DNA from 3 places in the Ensifer sp. 1H6 genome. Region 2 is predicted to be linked to each of the others. Evidence: predicted binding sites of a transcription regulator. Region 2 holds the regulator's gene; each other region holds the start of a gene.
What was found. The regulator LexA, encoded in region 2, represses DNA repair genes until DNA is damaged. The targets are predictions, from matches to a motif close to TGTTCNNNNTGTGTTCNG.

Region 1 (3,279 bases), 140 kb from region 2:
TTTTTCCAAAGGCCAAAGGCTTCGTCGTCGGTGTGATAGACCGTGACCAGCAGGCGCTTGGCGTCGAGGCCATATTCCCTGGTGATCAGGTTCCAGGCAAGCTCGATAGCGTTTTCCTTGAAGTAATCGCCAAAGGAGAAATTGCCGAGCATCTCGAAGAAGGTGTGGTGGCGCGCGGTGTAGCCGACATTGTCGAGGTCGTTGTGCTTGCCGCCGGCGCGCACGCATTTCTGCGCCGTCACGGCCGTCGAATAGGGACGCTGCTCAAGCCCGGTGAAGACGTTCTTGAACTGGACCATGCCGGCATTGGTGAACATCAGCGTCGGGTCGTTGCGCGGTACCAACGGGCTCGACGACACCACCTCATGACCATTCCTGCGGAAATAGTCGAGAAACGTCGACCGGATTTCATTCACGCCGCTCATCTTGCGTCCTATCTGTGCACCAATTCAGGCCCAGGCCCCGGCATCTGCCGCGCCACTCGCCGTTATCCTTCGACCCCGCGGCCATCGCTGACGGCTGCGCCCTCCAACGCCCTCGGTCGCCGGAACCACAGGCTTTTATCGTTCGCGTATCATGCTGTCCAGACGGCAGCAAAAAACCGGCCGCCGATGAAGGCGACCGGTTTTGAAAGCTTGAAGCTCGGCTCGCTGCTTATGCTTCGGCAGCGTCGTCGCCGTCGTCGGGTTCCGGACCACCATTCTCGAGGAACCGGTCGGCGATCAGGCCGGCGTTCTGACGCAGAGCCGTCTCGATCTCGCGCGACAGGTCCGGATTGTCCCTGAGGAACGACTTGGCGTTCTCGCGACCCTGGCCGAGGCGCTGGCTGTTATAGGAGAACCAGGCACCGGACTTCTCGACGATACCAGCCTTGACGCCGAGATCGACGAGTTCGCCGGTTTTCGAGACGCCTTCGCCATACATGATGTCGAATTCGACCTGCTTGAAGGGAGGCGCCATCTTGTTCTTGACGACCTTGACGCGCGTCTGGTTGCCGACGACTTCTTCGCGCTCCTTGACGGAACCGATACGGCGGATGTCGAGGCGAACGGAGGCGTAGAACTTCAGCGCATTGCCGCCCGTCGTCGTTTCCGGCGAACCGAACATGACGCCGATCTTCATGCGGATCTGGTTGATGAAGACCACCATGCAGTTCGACTTCGAGATCGAGGCGGTCAACTTGCGCAGCGCCTGGCTCATCAGACGGGCCTGCATGCCCGGCAGGCTGTCGCCCATTTCGCCTTCGATTTCGGCGCGCGGCACGAGCGCTGCGACGGAGTCGATGACGAGAACGTCGATCGCCCCGGAGCGTACCAGCGTATCGGTGATTTCGAGCGCCTGTTCGCCGGTATCGGGCTGCGAGATCAGCAGGTTTTCGAGATCGACGCCCAGCTTGCGCGCATAAACCGGGTCGAGTGCGTGTTCGGCGTCGACGAAGGCGCAGATGCCGCCCTTCTTCTGTGCTTCTGCGATGGTCTGCAGCGCCAGCGTCGTCTTGCCCGAGCTTTCCGGACCATAGATTTCGACGATGCGGCCCTTCGGCAAGCCACCAATGCCGAGTGCGATGTCCAGGCTGAGAGAGCCGGTCGAAACCGTCTCGATCTCGATGATGCTGTCCTTCCCACCGAGCTTCATGATCGATCCCTTGCCGAACGACCGTTCGATCTGGGAAAGTGCCGCTTCAAGTGCCTTGCTTTTATCCACCGATTTGTCCTCTACGAGCCGCAAAGAGTTTTGTGCCATTTGGTCCACCTTTAGGTTATTGAAGCTACCGAGGCAATGAAGCCGCCGCACGAGTTTTTGTACATGTTTTGTTCCGTTTTTGCAAGAGCAGGACAAGACATTGAAAAATAGGAATTATTCGGATTGTGTTCGATTCATGTTCACGCTTTGCTGCGTAATTTTTTTGGCAGCGCCAGGCGCACCCTGAGACGATGAACCCTCCCGATCCGATTCGGCCGATAGACAGCAGAGGAACATTCATGAAGGAAGGCGAAATCGCCGTCTTCGGCGGCGCTCATATCGATCGGCGCGGCCGCATCTCGGGCACGACCGCACCCGGTTCGAGCAACCCCGGCACCTGGTTCGAAGAGGCAGGTGGCGGCGGCTTCAACGCTGCGCGCAACCTGGCACGACTGGGTCATAGCGTCCGGATGATCAGCACGCGCGGTGGTGACGCTGCTGGCGACATCGTGACGGCGGCCGCAGCGGCTGCCGGCGTCATCGACAATCCCCTCACCTTTCTCGACCGCCAGACGCCGAGCTACACTGCGATCATTGAAAATGACGGCAACCTGGTGATCGCCCTTGCCGACATGGATCTCTACCGGATGTTCTCGCCGCGCCAGTTGCAGCGGCGCGCATTGCGCGATGCCATCGCCGACAGCCGGCTGGTGCTGACCGATGCGAACCTGCCCGAAGAAACCATCGCCGCCCTCGTAGCGGCGGCGTCGACGGATGGGCGCATTGTCGCCGGTATCGCCGTATCGCCGGCAAAGGTGATCCGATTCCAGCCGAGCCTGGTCAGGCTCAGCTTCCTGTTCATGAACGAGGCCGAGGCGCGGGCGCTCACCGGCAAGGATGCGGCGGATGCTGAGGGTTGGCCGCCGCTTTTGCGCGCCGCCGGGCTCAATGGCGGCGTCGTTACCCGAGGCGGCAGAGCGGTCGTCGCCTTCGATCGCGAAACCGTCTGCGTCGCGACGCCGCCGGCCCTGCCGGAGCTCGCCGATGTTACCGGCGCCGGCGATGCCCTGGCATCAGGCTTCCTCACCGCCCGTCTTGCCGGCCATGATCTGTCGGAATGCCTGCGGCGCGGCATTGCCGCCGCCGGCATTACGCTTCGCTCTCCCTTGGCCGCCTCGGAACAAATGTCGCAGGCCAACCTCGAACAGGCACTGGCCCTTGTGCCGGCACCTCAAATGCTGGCATGAACGCCGCCAGCCGAACTCCCAAGGAAAAACCATGACCAAACCCGCTTCCCCCTTCCTGCCGATGGAATATTCCGACGAGGTTGCAGCCGCCAAGGCACGCGGCGCGCCGATCGTGGCACTGGAATCGACGATCATCACCCATGGCATGCCCTATCCGGGCAACCTCAACATGGCCCGCAGCGTCGAAGCGATCATCCGCGACCAGGGTGCCGTTCCGGCGACGATCGCCGTCATTCACGGCGTTCTGCATATCGGCCTTGACGATGCGAAGCTGGAAGAGCTGGCCAAGACCGAAGGCGCGATGAAGGTATCGCGCGCCGATCTCGCCTTTGCCATCGCCGAGCGCCGC
Region 2 (3,279 bases):
TGGAGATGCGAAGATCGCTACAGGCGGATGCCGCTGGCCACTCGCACTCCATTACGGCGTCCAACATCATCGGAAGCATTTGCGGCGGGTATTGTTGATCAGCTGCCAGCGCCACGCTTTGAGGCGGGCGCCGGAAAATCGAAAACGCCAACGCACCTCACGCCAATCTTTGTGCCTTCATTGCCACAGCTTGAGCACCAGTGCTCGCCTTTCGCAAAGAACTGTTGAACACGGCACAGTGCCCGGCATGCTTGCTGGACTTCGGAACGAAAGCACGGTTCACATCGTTAACCAAACCATCGCCGCCACCTCTGATCTAGTGGACGTTCACCGTGCTTGCAGCCTTGCTTATCGCCTCGATTATCGCATCGCCTAACATCGCCCTCAGCGCTGCCACGGTCGACGACCTGCAAGCCGACTTCGAAACGGCCGTGCCCTGCCAGCAGATAGACGGCCGGAACGTTTGGAAGGGAACGATCGCCTACTACATCCAGTCCTTCGTCTATCAAGGCGACACGCCGGTCGCGACCGAAGCGGCCGACGCTGTGCTGCCGGAGGACAACTCCGCGGAAACCGTCAAGGAATTCGAGGACGCCTGCTCCGCGACGCAGCCGGCCTGATTCAGGCCTCCTCTAGCAGATCGCCCATCGATATTTCTGCTGATCCCTTGATGGCAGGCTATTTCCACTGCGTCCCATCGGCCGCGGCGCAACCGTGCGGCGGGTGTCCGTTGCCAAATGTCAGCTTCAGCCGGTCACAACCCCATTGATTGAGCGGCCCGGGCATCGCCGCATTCAACGCGATACCAACTTCGTCAAACGGGCTCTGCTTGTTATCCACGTATTGATACCAGCGAAACCCAAGGATCGCGGTCGCGGCGACAACGATGGTCAGCAAGATTTGAATCAGCTTCGTCATTAAACCCTCATTCCATAAACGGAAGGAGGCATATCAGCCTCGCGCGGCGCGTGCAGCGACGAGTTGGTCAATCTGCGCTTGATTGAACCAACATTCACAGAATTTTAGGCACTTGCGGAACACATATGGAACAGATAGTGTCTGTTCTTGATTTGTTTCACGCCTCTGGAGCGACTTGCCATGCTGACCCGCAAGCAACAGGAATTGCTTCTTTTCATCCATGAACGAATGAAGGAGTCCGGTGTACCGCCGTCCTTCGACGAGATGAAGGATGCACTCGACCTGGCATCCAAGTCGGGCATTCACCGGCTGATCACAGCGCTCGAGGAACGCGGCTTCATACGCCGGCTTCCCAACCGCGCCCGAGCGCTCGAAGTCATCAAACTGCCGGAAGCCTATGCTGCGAGCGCGCAGCCCCGTCGCGGGTTTTCGCCGAGCGTCATCGAGGGTAGCCTTGGCAAACCGCCCGCCCCTGCCCCCGCGGCGAAAACGCTGCCGGTTGCCGACAACAGCTCCGTGTCGGTTCCAGTGATGGGCCGCATTGCCGCCGGCGTGCCGATCTCGGCGATACAGAACAACACCCACGACATTACCGTGCCGCTCGATATGATCGGCAGCGGCGAGCACTACGCCCTTGAAGTGAAGGGTGATTCGATGATCGAGGCCGGCATTTTCGATGGCGATACGGTGATCATCCGCAATGCCACCACGGCCAATCCCGGCGATATCATCGTGGCACTAGTCGATGACGAGGAAGCAACGTTGAAACGCTTCCGGCGCAAGGGCGCTTCAATTGCTCTAGAGGCCGCCAACCCGGCCTATGAGACGCGCATCTTCGGGCCTGACCGGGTCAAGATTCAGGGCAAGCTCGTCGGCTTGATCCGCCGCTACCACTAAGCCCGTCTCACGCCAGCGCAATTCGAGGAAAAGTGCGGAGCGGTTTTCCGCCAGGAAATGCGTAAAAACAAATAGATAGAGCGCCTAGTGACTCCGTTTAAACCGGAAACGCTCTAGCCGCCTTCATGCCGGCCAGCCGCTCTCTTACTTCAACGTCTCGCCACATAGGGTAGCGAGACGGAGATTTTCGGATCGAGTGTTTTTCACGCTCGACGGATTTTACTCGTGAATCGAGTACTCGCCCAACTCGCAGAGATCCTGCTTGTCTTCAGTCGTGTCGAGACCGGAACCTTCTTCGAATTCAAAGCGCATGTCGTATTTGCAGACATCACGTCCGTCGGCGATGGTAATTTCCATGCTTTCGCCCGGATTAAGCACCTGCCGCCCGAAGACGTCGTCTTCCCACTGATCAACACCGACCGGCGATGTGTAGAAGTTCGTCAAAACGGCATTCGTCTTGTTCTTAAGCTGAAAGACGAGATCCTCAGCGCTTGCGGTGGCCGTCGTTACGGCAAGAATGGCAAGAGCAGTCAGGGCGATCTTATATTTCATTTTATGTCTTTTCCTCCATTGTTGGCTTTGTTTGACACTACCTATACGGGTCGCGCTGTTGGGATATTCATTCCCAGTTCTGTCTAGAGACAATATTTTCAGCACTGACAATAGTGACCGAATCACCATTTCGGGGCGCGTCCTCGCAAGGCCATGTCGTTGGCGACTGCGGACGTTCGCAAACTGGCGGGCAAGCGCAGCCCGGTCGAATTGCGCTTTGAAAACAGTGGTTGGCTGCGATGCGGGCAGCCTCGCTGCGCGTGTTGGACGCGCCGCATTGGCCCATGTTCCTTGCCCCCCGAAAACCGTACCTGCGTGCCGGCAGCATGTCCTTTGCGCAGGCACGCACAGCGTTTCACTTTCGACAATCGGGCTGCTATTGACGGAGAACCGCTTTAGCCAATCGCGCAGGCGCTGGGTGACTTGTTGCTTTCATCGTGCGAGGGGCTGAATCACGCGCTCGCCCGCCCTATCTACGTCACACTTTCGTTGACGCTCGCAACGAGCACGCGGCCGCTTACGCCACCGATGGCCGGTATTTCGACCGCCTTCGGATCTGCGTTCGCCTTGAACCTCGCGTGGGGCGTCGACCGCCAGCGGCATTCGCCGCTGCCAAACCTGTTGAGCGTGTGGCCGATGGCGCTCAATTCTCCTGAACGGAAACCCCGTCCTGGCCAATCTTGATCTCTACGCCGGTCGGTTTTGTTTCCTCGCGGTAGACATAGGCGCCGAGACCAATGACGGCGACGGCGAGCATGGCAATGATCAGATAGAGCCCATTACGGTTCATTCAGCAATTCCTCGCTTGGGTACGGTATGGGTAACTAGGTTCGTACCCAAGAAAGGCAACGGTGCGACGCGGACTGTTCGCTCCTCGCGCGGATGATGCAGGACGGATGCGAACGGCCGTAG
Region 3 (3,279 bases), on a different contig from region 2:
GGCGTCGTCGCGGGCATAGAGCGTCTTCGAGCCCTGGCTCAGGCGGTAGAGCGGGGGTACGGCGAGATAGAGGTGGCCGCCGCGGATGAGCTCCGGCATCTCCTGGTAGAAGAAGGTGATCAGCAGCGAGGCGATGTGCGCGCCGTCGACGTCGGCGTCGGTCATGACGACGATGCGTTCGTAGCGCAGGTCCTCTTCCCGGTATTTGCTGCGAGTACCGCAGCCGAGCGCCTGGATCAGGTCGCCGATCTGCTGGTTGGCGCCCTGCTTTTCCCGACCGGCGCTGGCGACGTTGAGGATCTTGCCGCGAAGCGGCAGGATGGCCTGGTTCGCGCGGTTACGCGCCTGCTTGGCCGAGCCGCCAGCCGAATCCCCTTCGACGATGAAAAGTTCCGCACCTTCGGCTGTGTTCTGCGAGCAGTCGGCAAGCTTGCCGGGCAGGCGCAGCTTGCGCACCGCGGTCTTGCGGTTGACTTCCTTTTCCTTGCGGCGGCGGACGCGCTCGTCGGCGCGCTCGATCACCCATTCAAGCAGTTTTGCCGCCTCGGCCGGGTTGTCGGCAAGATAATGATCGAAAGGATCGCGCAGGGCGTTTTCGACGATGCGCTGTGCTTCGACGGTTGCCAGCTTGTCCTTCGTCTGGCCGACGAATTCCGGCTCGCGAATGAAGACCGAGAGCATGCCAGCGGCTGAAATCATCACGTCATCGGTGGTGATAATGGCGGCGCGCTTGTTCTGCGTCAGCTCGGCGTAATTCTTCAGACCCTTTGTGAGCGCGATGCGGAAACCTGCCTCGTGCGTCCCGCCTTCAGGCGTCGGAATGGTGTTGCAATAGGAATGGACTTGCTGGTCGCCACCATACCAGGTGACGGCCCATTCGAGCGATCCGTGGCCGTTCGACTTCTCGGACTTGCCGGCAAAGATCTCGCGGGTAACCGTGAACTCCTTTCCGAGCGTTGCGGCAAGATAGTCCTTCAGGCCGCCGGGGAAGTGGAACACCGCCCGGTCCGGTATCTCGGAGCCTTCCGGCAGCAGCGACGGATCACACGACCAGCGGATTTCGACGCCGCCGAAGAGATAGGCCTTCGAGCGTGCCATGCGGAACAGGCGCGCCGGCTCGAAGCGGGCATGCGGTCCGAAAATCTGCGGATCGGGATGAAACCGAACCCGCGTTCCGCGTCGGTTGTGGACGTCACCTAGCTCCTCCAGGCCACCCTGCGGCACGCCGCGCGAAAAGCGCTGGCGATAGAGCTTGCGATTTCTGGCAACCTCGACTTCGAGATCGTCCGACAGCGCGTTGACGACGGAGACGCCGACGCCGTGCAGACCGCCGGAAGTTTCATAGGCCTTGCCGTCGAACTTGCCGCCGGCATGCAGAACCGTCATGACGACTTCGAGCGTCGATTTGCCCGGGAATTTGGGATGGTTTTCGACCGGAATGCCGCGGCCGTTGTCGGTTACCGACAGATAGCCGTCGGCGTCGAGATGGACTTCGATGAAGTTGGCGTGCCCCGCCACCGCTTCGTCCATCGAGTTGTCGATGACTTCGGCGAAGAGATGGTGCAACGCCTTTTCATCGGTGCCGCCGATATACATGCCCGGACGCCGACGGACAGGCTCCAGCCCCTCCAGCACCTCGATCGCCGAAGCATCATAGTCGCCGCTGTCGCTGCCTTTGGGAGCAGGGCGCGGTTCTTCACGCGGAGCCGGCGCCGTTCGCGCAACAGGCGCGGCGTCTGCCACGACGGGCTTCGGTTGTTCGGGTATTGCGGAGAAGAGGTCGCTGTTGTCGTCCATGGGGCGTCTAGATCATTCCTGTCGTGCGGAGGTGCTGAAGGCCATAGCAAGACCTCGGTCTTGTCGCCATCCCCAGTCATTCGAATCACCCGAATTCTGCCAGACTCTTGCCGATTGTGCGAACAAAAGGAGAATGGCCGCGCCGGATGCCTGCAAAATAAAGCCTCTGCGTCGGCGTTTGTTACCAACTGTTGCTTTGCTGTCGGGCCGATGGCAAGGCTTTGCCGCGAACCAGGGAGCCCTTCGTTGTCCGTGTCCACAGCTGATTTTTGCTTTCGCCGGCTTGCCGCCATTTTTCTGTCCGTCGGCCTTTTTGCAAGCTCGATCGTTTGCGCCGAGGCGCAGGTGCTTAAGCCCTACAAGGACGATCTGTTTTCATACGGCAAGGTGCTGGAGGAGAGCGAGGGCGGTGACTACCGCGTCGTCGACTATCAGGAACTGCGCGATATCAATGAACGCGACGAAATTCCGGAGCGGCGCGTCAAACGCGCCTTCGTCTCGTTGGGTGTCAAAGGCGAGCAGGTCAACGAGACGCTCGATGTTGGCGGGCGCTCGCTCGACGTGACGCGCGTCGGTCGGGAGCGCGGCGCAGCATTCACCGTGATTTTCATCCATGGACGCGGGGGAGACCGGCGCCTCGGCGCCAATGATTTCTCCTTCGGCGGCAACTTCAATCGCCTGAAGAACCTCGCTGTCGCCAATGGGGGCGTTTATTACGCGCCGAGCGTGCGGTCCTTCGATGCGGCCGGGGCCGCGGACGTTGCAGGCCTGGTCAAACTTGCCGCCGAGCGCTCCGGCGGGAGACCTGTCGTGCTGGCCTGTGCCTCCATGGGCAGTTTCATTTGCTGGGGTGTGTCTCGTGACGCGGGCGCTGTGGCAGCGCTTGGCGGCATGATGATCATGGGCGGCGCTGCCGATCCTGATTTTACCAAGAGCGCCGCCTACAAGGCGAAATTGCCGATGTTCTTCAGCCATGGCAGCCGAGATAGTGTCTATCCGGCAGCGAGCCAGAAGGCGCTGTACAGCGCGTTGAAAGGGCAGGGCTATCCGGCCCGCTTCGTGCTCTTTGAGACCGGATCGCATGGAACGCCGGTCCGTATGACCGATTGGCGCGACGCCTTGAACTGGATCGGCAGCCGCTGACGGACATCGCTCGCGGCTCGGCATTTGTTAACCAGAACGGCAATTTCCGGGTGTAGGCGCGCTGCTTATTTCCACCTTTGAAAGTGATCGGCGCGATTATCCCCGGCAGATATTGCTGGGGTAGATTTCATGAATGCGCATATCGAAACACGGCAAATTCCGTTGTGTGTCGACTTGGATGGCACCTTACTGGCTGCCGACACACTGTGGGAAGGTGCTGCGATCATCGTTTTGCGCAATCCGCTGATGCTCTTCCCGATGCTCATGTGGCTATCGCAGGGCAAGGCGCGTCTGAAACATGAGGTTGCCTTGCGCTCCGGACGAATGGCGGCGGACTGG

Region 1: a site for LexA is predicted at 1,870-1,887, ahead of recA (recombinase RecA). Genes of this name have one in related genera too.
Region 3: a site for LexA is predicted at 1,916-1,933, ahead of parE (DNA topoisomerase IV subunit B). Genes of this name have one in related genera too.

The regions. Positions count from the first base shown of each region.
Region 1 covers NZ_MOAI01000002.1:164,275-167,553, forward strand. Annotated here, with positions in the region: gene alaS (alanine--tRNA ligase) at 1-425, opposite strand, end outside; gene recA (recombinase RecA) at 655-1,743, opposite strand; gene BKP54_RS03670 (carbohydrate kinase family protein) at 1,983-2,930, shown strand; partial or broken gene BKP54_RS03675 (pseudouridine-5'-phosphate glycosidase) at 2,962-3,279, shown strand, end outside.
Region 2 covers NZ_MOAI01000002.1:24,085-27,363, reverse strand. Annotated here, with positions in the region: gene BKP54_RS03025 (hypothetical protein) at 333-620, shown strand; gene BKP54_RS03020 (hypothetical protein) at 679-918, opposite strand; gene lexA (transcriptional repressor LexA) at 1,099-1,815, shown strand; gene BKP54_RS03010 (hypothetical protein) at 2,035-2,367, opposite strand; gene BKP54_RS34880 (hypothetical protein) at 3,011-3,157, opposite strand.
Region 3 covers NZ_MOAI01000007.1:179,863-183,141, reverse strand. Annotated here, with positions in the region: gene parE (DNA topoisomerase IV subunit B) at 1-1,797, opposite strand, end outside; gene BKP54_RS10900 (phospholipase) at 2,008-2,940, shown strand; gene BKP54_RS10895 (UbiA family prenyltransferase) at 3,070-3,279, shown strand, end outside.